3 regions of the Clostridioides sp. ES-W-0016-02 genome follow, and region 1 is predicted to be linked to each of the others. Evidence: riboswitches for the same ligand, from Rfam matches in the RefSeq annotation. Region 1 holds a riboswitch; each other region holds the start of a gene.
The links. Region 1 has a riboswitch for cobalamin ahead of IC758_RS16530 (ABC transporter substrate-binding protein). Riboswitches for the same ligand answer to the same signal wherever they lie in the genome.
Positions count from the first base shown of each region.

Region 1 (3,290 bases):
TAGAATTAATGACCCTTTTATTTCATACCAGAATATGATAAGGGGAAAAAAGGTAGCGGTTATAGGTCATTTTCACTATTTAGAACAACTATTTGCACCTGTTTGTGATTTATCCATAATAGAAAGTGAAGATATATATGGTGATTATCCAGAGACTTCAGCACCATATATCTTACCTGAACAGGACTTTGTAGTTATATCTTGTTACACATTAAGTACAAAAACTTTTCCTTGGTATTTAGAATTAAGCAAAAATGCTTATGTGGTATTGGTAGGTCCAGCAACTCCAATGGCACCTATATTATTTAAGTATGGAGTAAATGATTTATCAGGATTTGTAATTAAAGAACATGATAAAGTAATGAGCATAATAAGTGGAAATGAGAGAAACAGTATGTTTTACAGTACAGGTCAGAAAGTAAATTTAAAAGACGGTGGGGAAATTTAAATATGAGAATGAATTGGAATGATACTACAATAAAATCTTTTGTTGATGCAAGTGAATATACTGGTTTTCACAAGATATTAGCTAAAGAAGTAATTCCGTACATCAAAGATAGCCAAACTTTTTGTGATGTAGGTTGTGGATTAGGTTTAATAGATATGTATTTAAGCAAAGAACTGAAAGATATAACTTGTATTGATATAAACCAAAATGCTATAAATTATTTAGAAAAATCAATAAAAGACAATAATATAAGCAATATTAGGTGTATGGTAAAAGATTTTAAAGATATAAATACAAAATTTGATACTATACTAATTTCTTTTTTTTCATATGAGAATATAGAATTTTTTACTGGGCATTGTGATAGATTAATTGCAATTGTTAATGATAAGTCCAAAACTCATATTCCAGTATCTAAGAAAAGAATGGATGTGGTGGAAAGACATAGTTCAAAAAATTTAAAAGTATTATTAGATGAAAAGAAACTTAGATATGAATTAATACCATTAAGTCTTGAATTTGGACAGACATTTACTTGTGAAGATGACATAGTTAGGTATGCTAAGTCTTATGATGAAGGCGGAGAGTATGAAACTATATACAATCATATTATGAAAAATATAGTTAAGGGAGATAAAGTAGCTTATTACCTTCCATATGAAAAAAATATATCTGTTTTTATAATAGACTTTAATAGATAGATAATTGTAAATTTTAATTTTGCATATAGTGCTATATTTTGATTTAAGTTGACAATTTATATAAGATTGCATACAATTAAACTAAGAATTGAATAAACGTATTTAAAGAGTAGGGAAGTTGGTGAAAATCCAACACGAACCCATCACTGTAAGCATGGATAAATTCTGCATAGCCAACAGATGTTATTTAGAAAGGCTGAGAAAATGAAATGTAAGTCAGATACCTACATTAAATATTAGTAAATAAATTTAGGGGGGAGCAACTAGATTTATTGTCTTGTATATGGAATTTAGAATTTAAAGTATACATATTAAAATGGGATGTTATAGCATTATTTGCTATAACTTTTTTTATGCTCATATTTCTAAATAAGGGGGAAATGTATTATGAGGAAGATTTCAAAAGGGAAGCTGAGTAGTATAATTTTAGCAATTATGCTGATGTTATCATTGATAACAGGGTGTAGTAAACCAGAGGAAAATAATGATGTTAGTAAGATGAATAATGAAAAGGAAGTAGTTTTAGCAGCAGCTAGAGATTTGGCACCAGGTGAACAAGATGCTTATTACACAAGTTCTATACTCTATGTTTGGGAACCGTTAATAGGGTTGGGTGATGATGGAAAACCAAAGGCAGAACTTGCAGAAAAATGGTCAAATTCAGGTGATTATAAAGAATGGACATTTACAATAAAGAAGGGTGTAAAATTCCATGATGGTGTAGATTTGAATGCAGATTCAGTAGTAAAAAATTTTGAACGTTATATGAATATGAAAACGAAATCTTCACCTTTTTATTCGTTTGATATAGAAAAGACATATCCTAATTTACAAAGTGTGGATAAAGTTTCTGACTATGAAGTTAAACTTACTTTCAGTAAACCAATATCAACTTTAATATACAACATGGCTAGATTTGGAAGTGCTATGTATAGTCCAGAGTGTTTTGATGTAAAAACGGGAGACTTTACTAAGTATGCACAAGGAACTGGTCCATTTAAGATAAAAGAACGAGAAAAAGAACAATTTGTTTTGTTAGAGAGAAATCAAGACTATTATGGAGATAAAAGTAAAGTTAAAAATGTAAGAGTAAATGTAATTAAAGATGCACAAACTCGTTACACAGCACTTAAATCAGAGGAAATTATGGGTGTTATGGATTTAGGGGCTATTACTCCAGAGTTAGCTAGTGAGCTAATAAAGGATGAAAACTTTGAGATTAAAACATCTCCATCAACAATAACTCAATTTGTATCTACAAACGGTACTAGGGCACCATTTAATAATGTTAAGATAAAAGAAGCACTAAGCTTGTTGGTGGATAGAGAAACTATAGTAAATAAATTTTATGGAGGATATGGAACTCCGACTATGAATATATTGAACCAAGGTTCACCTTTTGCTAAGGAAATTAAACCTGTTTATGATGCAGAAAAAGCAAAAAAAATTATAAAGAATGAGTTAAAAGGGGAAACAAAAGAGTTAGAGTTTATAATACCATCTTATGGTGTAGACCGTTATCCATACAAAACTGTAGCAGAGTATATACAATCTGTATTAAGTGAAGTTGGATTAAACTCTAAAATAACTATACTTGATGGTGCTGCTTTTAAGGAAGCACAAAAAACAGGAAATTATGACATAGCACTTCACACTCAAGGGCTTCCAAATGCAGAACCATTTTCTATATTTGATAGTTATATGAGAAGCACAGGGTCAAGTAATATAGCTTATTCATTGGGCTATAAAAATGAAAGAGCAGATGAATTAATAGGTCAATTAGAAAAAACAATGGATTTAGATAAAAGAAGTAAAATATATGATGAGCTTCAAGATATATCATCAGAACACCCATCAGCTATACCATTATTTGAAGATGTTAACTTAATTGCCTATAATAAAAAAATAACTGGATACAAACCTACATTATATGGGACTACATTAGCAAATATGGAGTGGAGTAAGTAGTGAAAACACCATTTAAATATTTAATTAGAAGGATATTGATGACTATCCCTATTTTGATAGGAATAACTTTTCTAGGATTTATATTAGGGGTTATAGCACCTGGTGACCCAGCAGTTGAATATTTAAGCATGGATGGTATTTCTGCTCCTACAGATGAAGAAATAGAAAGAGTT
Region 1 covers NZ_CP061361.1:3,553,339-3,556,628, reverse strand. The annotation lists gene IC758_RS16540 (Rossmann-like domain-containing protein) at 1-448, shown strand, start outside; gene IC758_RS16535 (methyltransferase) at 451-1,149, shown strand; cobalamin riboswitch at 1,238-1,375, shown strand; gene IC758_RS16530 (ABC transporter substrate-binding protein) at 1,537-3,117, shown strand; gene IC758_RS16525 (ABC transporter permease) at 3,117-3,290, shown strand, end outside.

Region 2 (3,290 bases), 1.0 Mb from region 1:
GATATTATGGAGATTTTAAAGGTATTAGATGTTATATATTTAACTTATTTTGAATATATATTGAATAGTGAAGAAAATAATTCTACATATGATGAAAACAATGTAAAAAATGTTGAAGTAAACTTTGATACGTTTGCTGATTTTATGTATGAAGAACTATATAGCGATGAAGATGAAAATATCGTTGAAAGTGATATAGATTCAATCTCCTCATCAATGCTTATAGAGGGAGTAGGAGACTTTGACAATTCTCAAGCTAACAATTCAGCAGATAGAGTTATATATGTTGATGAAGAGACTGTAAATAAAATATACACTAAAATAGAACATTACTATGGGAAAACTTATTTAAGTAAGGGTGAAATTAAAAAGCTTGAAACACAAAATTGTAGAAACGTACATGAAGGATGTAGAATTCACTTCACAGATGGTGTTCTTAGAAGTGAATGTAATAATGTTTTTCAGCTAAAATATGTGACAAGACAAAAAGAAAATAATTTAGGCAAATTTAGAGAACATGCTAGGATGTATAGACAACAAATAAAGCGATTAAAAGAAAGCCTTTCTAGGATTTTAGTAGAAGAAAATGCTAAAAATAGAGTATATTCTGATTGTGGTACTATATTAGCAAATAGAGCCTGGAGAGTTGGAAGGAGTAATAATAATAAAATATTTTATAAAGATATAGAAAATGAAAAAGGAAAATATGTTATTGATATATTGTTGGATGCAAGTGGTTCTCAAAGTAGAAACCAAGGAAATGTAGCAATTCAAGCTTACATAATTGCAAATGCTTTGACGGAAGTTGGAATACCAAATAGAGTTATGGGTTTTTCTAGTTTCTTAGATTATACGATATTAAAAAGATTTAAGGATTATGATGACAGTATTAAAAATAGTGAAAACATCTTTGAATACTTCTGCGCTGGTAACAATAGAGATGGTTTAGCTATAAAATCTATATGTAGTGGTTTGATAAATAGAGATGAAGAAAATAAAATTTTGATAGTCCTTAGTGATGGAAGACCAAATGATGTAAAGATAGGAAAAAACAGTGAGAGAACTTTAAGAGGTGAAAAAGCTTATAGAGGTGTTGTTGGTTTAAGAGATACAGCTAATGAAGTAAGAAAAGCTAGGAAACAAAATATATTAGTATTAGGAGTATTTACAGGCAAAGAATCAGAACTTGAAGCTGAAAGATTAATCTATGGAAATGATTTTATATATTCAAGAGATATAACTAGATTTTCTGATGTAGTTTCAATGTATTTAAAGAAAATAATTAGGAATTAATAGATTTATAAAAAAGAATTTATATACATAAAAATATAAAAATGAATAAAATTTGTAAAAAATGTAGAAATTTTCACAGAAAAGGTATACAATGATTTATATAGAAAATGAATTAAAAATAAAGTAATATTAAAAATTAAATATATAATATTATAGGTTCTTTAAGCAAGATTAATAGGGAAGAAGGTTAAATTCCTTTACAGCCCCCGCTACTGTGATGCAGACGAAACTTTTGTTAGCCACTATGATAATATGTTTTTATATTTCATGGGAAGGAAGAGGAGTAGGATGAAGCTAAGTCAGGAGACCTGCCTAAAATATTAAAGTGATTTCTTCGGGGATGGAGAAAGTTTCTTATAATAATTATACAGATATGTTTATTTTATGTGTTTGTATTTAGATTGTCGAAAATTAGAAGCCTAGCCATCGAGTTAGGCTTTTTTATTTTGCTATAATGAAGGATACATGTATTATTCATATTTTAATTATTAGAAAGGGAGAGAGGGGATACTCAAATGAAACAAAATATCAAATTAGGGGTTATAGCTGCACTTATGTTAATAATTTTAACTCCAGTTACATCAAATGCAATGCATATAATGGAAGGTTACTTACCAGTAAAATGGTCTATAGCATGGGGAGTTATATTTATACCATTTTTCTTAGTGGGATTAAAATCAATAGGTAAAATAGTAAAGCAAGACCCTAAGAAGAAAGTTTTATTAGCTCTATGTGGAGCATTTGTCTTTGTATTATCAGCATTAAAAATACCTTCAGTAACAGGAAGTTGTTCACATCCTACTGGAGTAGGTCTTGGAGCAATAATGTTTGGACCAAGTGTAATGTTTGTTCTTGGAACTATAGTTTTAATATTCCAAGCATTATTACTAGCACATGGTGGAATAACTACTTTAGGAGCTAATGCTTTTTCAATGGCTATAATAGGGCCAATTATATCATTTTTAATATTTAAAGCATTAAAGAAAAAGGATGGAAATAATGCTATACCAGTATTTCTTGCAGCAGCAATAGGAGACTTAGCCACATATACAATAACTTCAATACAATTAGCACTGGCTTTTCCAGACCCATCTGGTGGAGTGATGGCTTCAGCAATTAAATTCTTAGGAATTTTCTTTATGACTCAAATACCAATAGCAATAGCAGAAGGTATCCTTACTGTAATTGTATATAATTTAATTACAGAAAATGGAGAAAAAAGCATACTAGAAAATAATGATAAAGGAGTTAAAGCTAATGAGTGCTAAAACAAAAACAAAAACTAACATATTATTACTTTTATTAGTAGTAGCTCTTATTATATTCCCATTACTTGTAAATTCAGGTGCTGAATATGGAGGAGCAGATGGTCAAGCTGAAAGTGAAATTACTAAGATAAATCCAAATTATGAGCCTTGGTTTAGTAGCCCATATGAGCCACCAAGTGGAGAAATAGAGAGTTTATTATTCTCTGCACAAGCAGCTTTAGGTGCAGGTGTAATAGGATACATATTAGGTATTCAAAAAGGAAAGAGAAGTTAATTATGCTTATAATTGATAAATATGCATATACAAATAGATTGAGTAAAGTAAATCCAAATAAAAAAGTAGCCATAGGAGCAATTTTTCTAATTGCTTCTATGGTAATAAAAAATGTATTTATCTTAAGTGGAATTATGATTTTAATGAGTATTTTAGTTGTTTGTGTAGCAGGGATAGATTTAAAAAATTATTTGAAATTACTTCAAATACCAATGTATTTTTTATTTCTTAGTATAGGTATAACTCTTGTAAATATATCTTTTAATAAAGTAGATTTACTATATAGTTTTCAATTTTTTAGTTTTTATATAGGAATATCAAAGGCATCTATTGACATGTCTATTCATGTGTTATTTAGAGCTATGTCTTGTTTAACTTGTGTGTATTTTTGTATACTTACAACACCTTTTAATCAGTTAATATTTTTCTTCAAAAAATTGCATTTACCAGACACC
Region 2 covers NZ_CP061361.1:397,863-401,152, forward strand. The annotation lists gene IC758_RS02220 (nitric oxide reductase activation-like protein) at 1-1,293, shown strand, start outside; cobalamin riboswitch at 1,431-1,624, shown strand; gene IC758_RS02225 (energy-coupling factor ABC transporter permease) at 1,809-2,561, shown strand; gene IC758_RS02230 (energy-coupling factor ABC transporter substrate-binding protein) at 2,551-2,835, shown strand; gene cbiQ (cobalt ECF transporter T component CbiQ) at 2,838-3,290, shown strand, end outside.
Region 2: linked by a shared signal. The riboswitch ahead of IC758_RS02225 (energy-coupling factor ABC transporter permease) and the one ahead of IC758_RS16530 (ABC transporter substrate-binding protein) in region 1 are both predicted to bind cobalamin.

Region 3 (3,290 bases), 390 kb from region 1:
TTATTTAATAGGATGGGTTTCTATACTTTTGTTTCAGCCATTTATATGTGCGATTATAATAACACTTGCTGGTGTTTTGATTACTGGGGGGCTTCATATAGATGGATTAGGGGATACATTTGATGCAATATACAGTTATAGAGACAAAGAGAAAATGCTTGAAATAATGAAAGACTCTCGATTAGGTACAAATTCGCTTTTAGCAATTATGTTTGTACTTTTATTAAAGATTGGATTTGTATATAGTATTATAAGCAATAATTCACTATGGGTTATAATATTCATGCCAATGATTGCAAGGTTAGGAGTAATGTTATTGACATATAAAACGGTAACACCAAGAGCAAAAGGAATGGGGAATTTATTTATAGGAAAATTGACTACAAGTATGTTAATAACAGCTATAATATATACATTATTGATAGTTAGTATTATTGCTAAATTAATATTTTTAGTGCCTAATATAGTATTGATTAAAGTATTATGCTCAGCTATAGCAGTTTTTATATTTATAACATTGTTTAAAAATCATATTTATAAAAAAATTGATGGAGTAACAGGAGATATATTAGGTTGTGGAATAGAACTTTCAGAACTTGTATATTTGATTTATATATATTTGTTAATTTTTATGTTTATTTAAAACTAAAAAGTGGTGATAATGTGATAAGATTAATATTAATAAGACATGCATTGACAATTGATAATGAAAAAGGAAGATTATCAGGTCATATAAATAGTTATATAAGTGAAGAAGGTAAATTGCAAATAAATAAAATTACAAAATATATGAGTAGTGAAAGTATAGATAAGATTTATACAACTCCATCTTCACGTACTAAAGATACAGTAGAGAAAATATCAAAGCTGAAATCAATAGAAATAGAAGAAAGAGAAAATCTAAGAGAAATTAGCTTTGGAGACTTTGAAGGAATAACTTTTGAAGAAATAAAAGTTAAGCATCCAAAAGAATTTGAAAAAATGATAGAAGAAGGTAGCAATTATAGATACCCAAATGGAGAAAGTTTGATAGATTCATATGAAAGAGTAGCAAAAGAGATTGACAATATAATTTTAGAAAATGATGACTATTTAAATAGAAAAGCAATACTTATATGTTCTCATGCAGGTACAATAAGAAACATAATAACACATTTGATTTCTGGTAGTTATAAATATCATTGGAACTTTAAAATTGATAATGCATCTATTACAATTTTGGAAGTTGATAATGGATTTACTGTAATAAATAAAATGAATTTTACTGATTTTATATAAATTAAACATTAAACGATATGTGCTTATAAACTTACTAACAAAAATAGAATATTAGATTAAAATTAGGTTCTCAATTAGATGTAAAAAGGGAAAAAGGTTAGATGCCTTTGCAGCCCCCGCTACTGTGAAACCAACGAAACTATAAATACCACTGTCAATTTGATGGGAAGGTTATAGGAGTAGGATGAAGTTAAGCCAGGATACCTGCCTAATTTAATTTAAAACATGAGGTCTTCGGGGTGAAAGATTTTTAATTGATATATATATAAAAGTCCTAGCTTTAGAAGCATTAGGACTTTTTTTATTTTATTTGTAGGTAAAATTTAACTTTAAGGAGGGGGAGAAAGTGGGTAAAAAAGTAATGTTACAGGGAACTGCATCAAATGTAGGTAAGAGCATTTTATCAGCAGGATTGTGTAGAATATTTAAACAAGATGGTCATACTGTTGCTCCTTTTAAGTCACAAAATATGGCTTTAAATTCTTTTATAACTAAAGAAGGATTGGAAATGGGGAGAGCACAAGTATTTCAAGCAGAAGCGTCAAAAATAGAGCCAATAGTAGATATGAATCCAGTCTTATTAAAACCTTCTGGAAATCATAAAAGTCAAGTGATTGTAAGGGGAAAAGTTGTAGGAGAAATGCATTCATCTGAATATCATGATTATAAGCTAGAATTGGTAGATGTATTAAAGGAAACCTTTAATAATTTAAGTTCAATGTATGACATTGTGGTTATGGAAGGTGCAGGGAGTACTGCAGAGATAAATTTAAAAGATAGAGATATATCTAATATGGGTATGGCAAAAATAGCAGATGCACCAGTAATAATAGTTGGGGATATTGATAGAGGAGGAGTATTTGCATCATTAGCAGGTACAATGCTTTTATTAGATGATGATGAGAGAAAAAGAGTCAAAGGAGTAATAATCAATAAATTTAGAGGGAAAAAGGAACTCCTACAAGATGGTTTAAAGATGCTTGAAGATATTATAAAAGTACCAGTTTTAGGTGTGGTTCCTTATATGGATATAAAAATAGAAGATGAAGATAGTGTAACAACTAGATTTAAGAAAAAAATGGATAAAAATGATATACATATAGAAATAATTAGAACTCCACATATGTCAAATTTTACAGATTTTAATATATTTGAAACACAAGAAGATGTAAGCCTTAGATATGTAGACTATGGAGAAGCTATAGGAAATCCAGATATATTGATAATACCTGGAACTAAAAGTACTATAGATGATTTAAAGTACATAAGAGAAAGTGGTCTTGAGTCACAAATTAAAAATTTACATAGTCAGGGTAAATTGATATTTGGAATATGTGGTGGGTATCAAATGCTAGGTAAAAAATTAAAAGACCCTTATCATGTTGAAAGTGAAATTGAAGAAGTAGATGGCATTGGTCTTTTAGATACAGAAACAATATTTGAAGAGGAAAAGACTACAACTCAAGTAGAAGCCACCATTATTGAATGTACTGGCGAATATATGAACAACCTTAAAGGTAAGAAAGTAAAAGGCTATGAAATACATATGGGAATTACAAATCGCAGTAATAAAGTAAGTAGCTTAGACTTAATAACAAAAAAACTAGATAAAGAAGTCAATTATACTGAAGGAAGTGTAAATAAAGAAGGTAATGTAATTGGTACTTATCTTCATGGAATATTTGATGAAATAGATTTTACAAGAGCAATTTTAAATAATATAAGAAAGAAAAAGGGATTAAAAGAATTAGAAAGTACTGTAAGTTCTTTTGATGAGTTTAAAGATAAAGAGTATGATAAATTGGCAGATTTCTTGAGAGAACATTTAGATATAGAGCAGATATATGAAATTATGAAATAAGAATGACTTTATATTTATACTTTAGGTAGGAGGTGTATTATGAAAAAGATTCTGATTGCAGGTACTAGCAGTGGAGTTGGGAAGACTACAATATCATTAGGCATAATGCAGGCTTTAGTTAAGAGAAATATGAAAGTACAGCCGTATAAAG
Region 3 covers NZ_CP061361.1:3,945,970-3,949,259, reverse strand. The annotation lists gene cobS (adenosylcobinamide-GDP ribazoletransferase) at 1-643, shown strand, start outside; gene IC758_RS18240 (histidine phosphatase family protein) at 664-1,278, shown strand; cobalamin riboswitch at 1,326-1,505, shown strand; gene IC758_RS18235 (cobyric acid synthase) at 1,625-3,139, shown strand; gene IC758_RS18230 (cobyrinate a,c-diamide synthase) at 3,179-3,290, shown strand, end outside.
Region 3: linked by a shared signal. The riboswitch ahead of IC758_RS18235 (cobyric acid synthase) and the one ahead of IC758_RS16530 (ABC transporter substrate-binding protein) in region 1 are both predicted to bind cobalamin.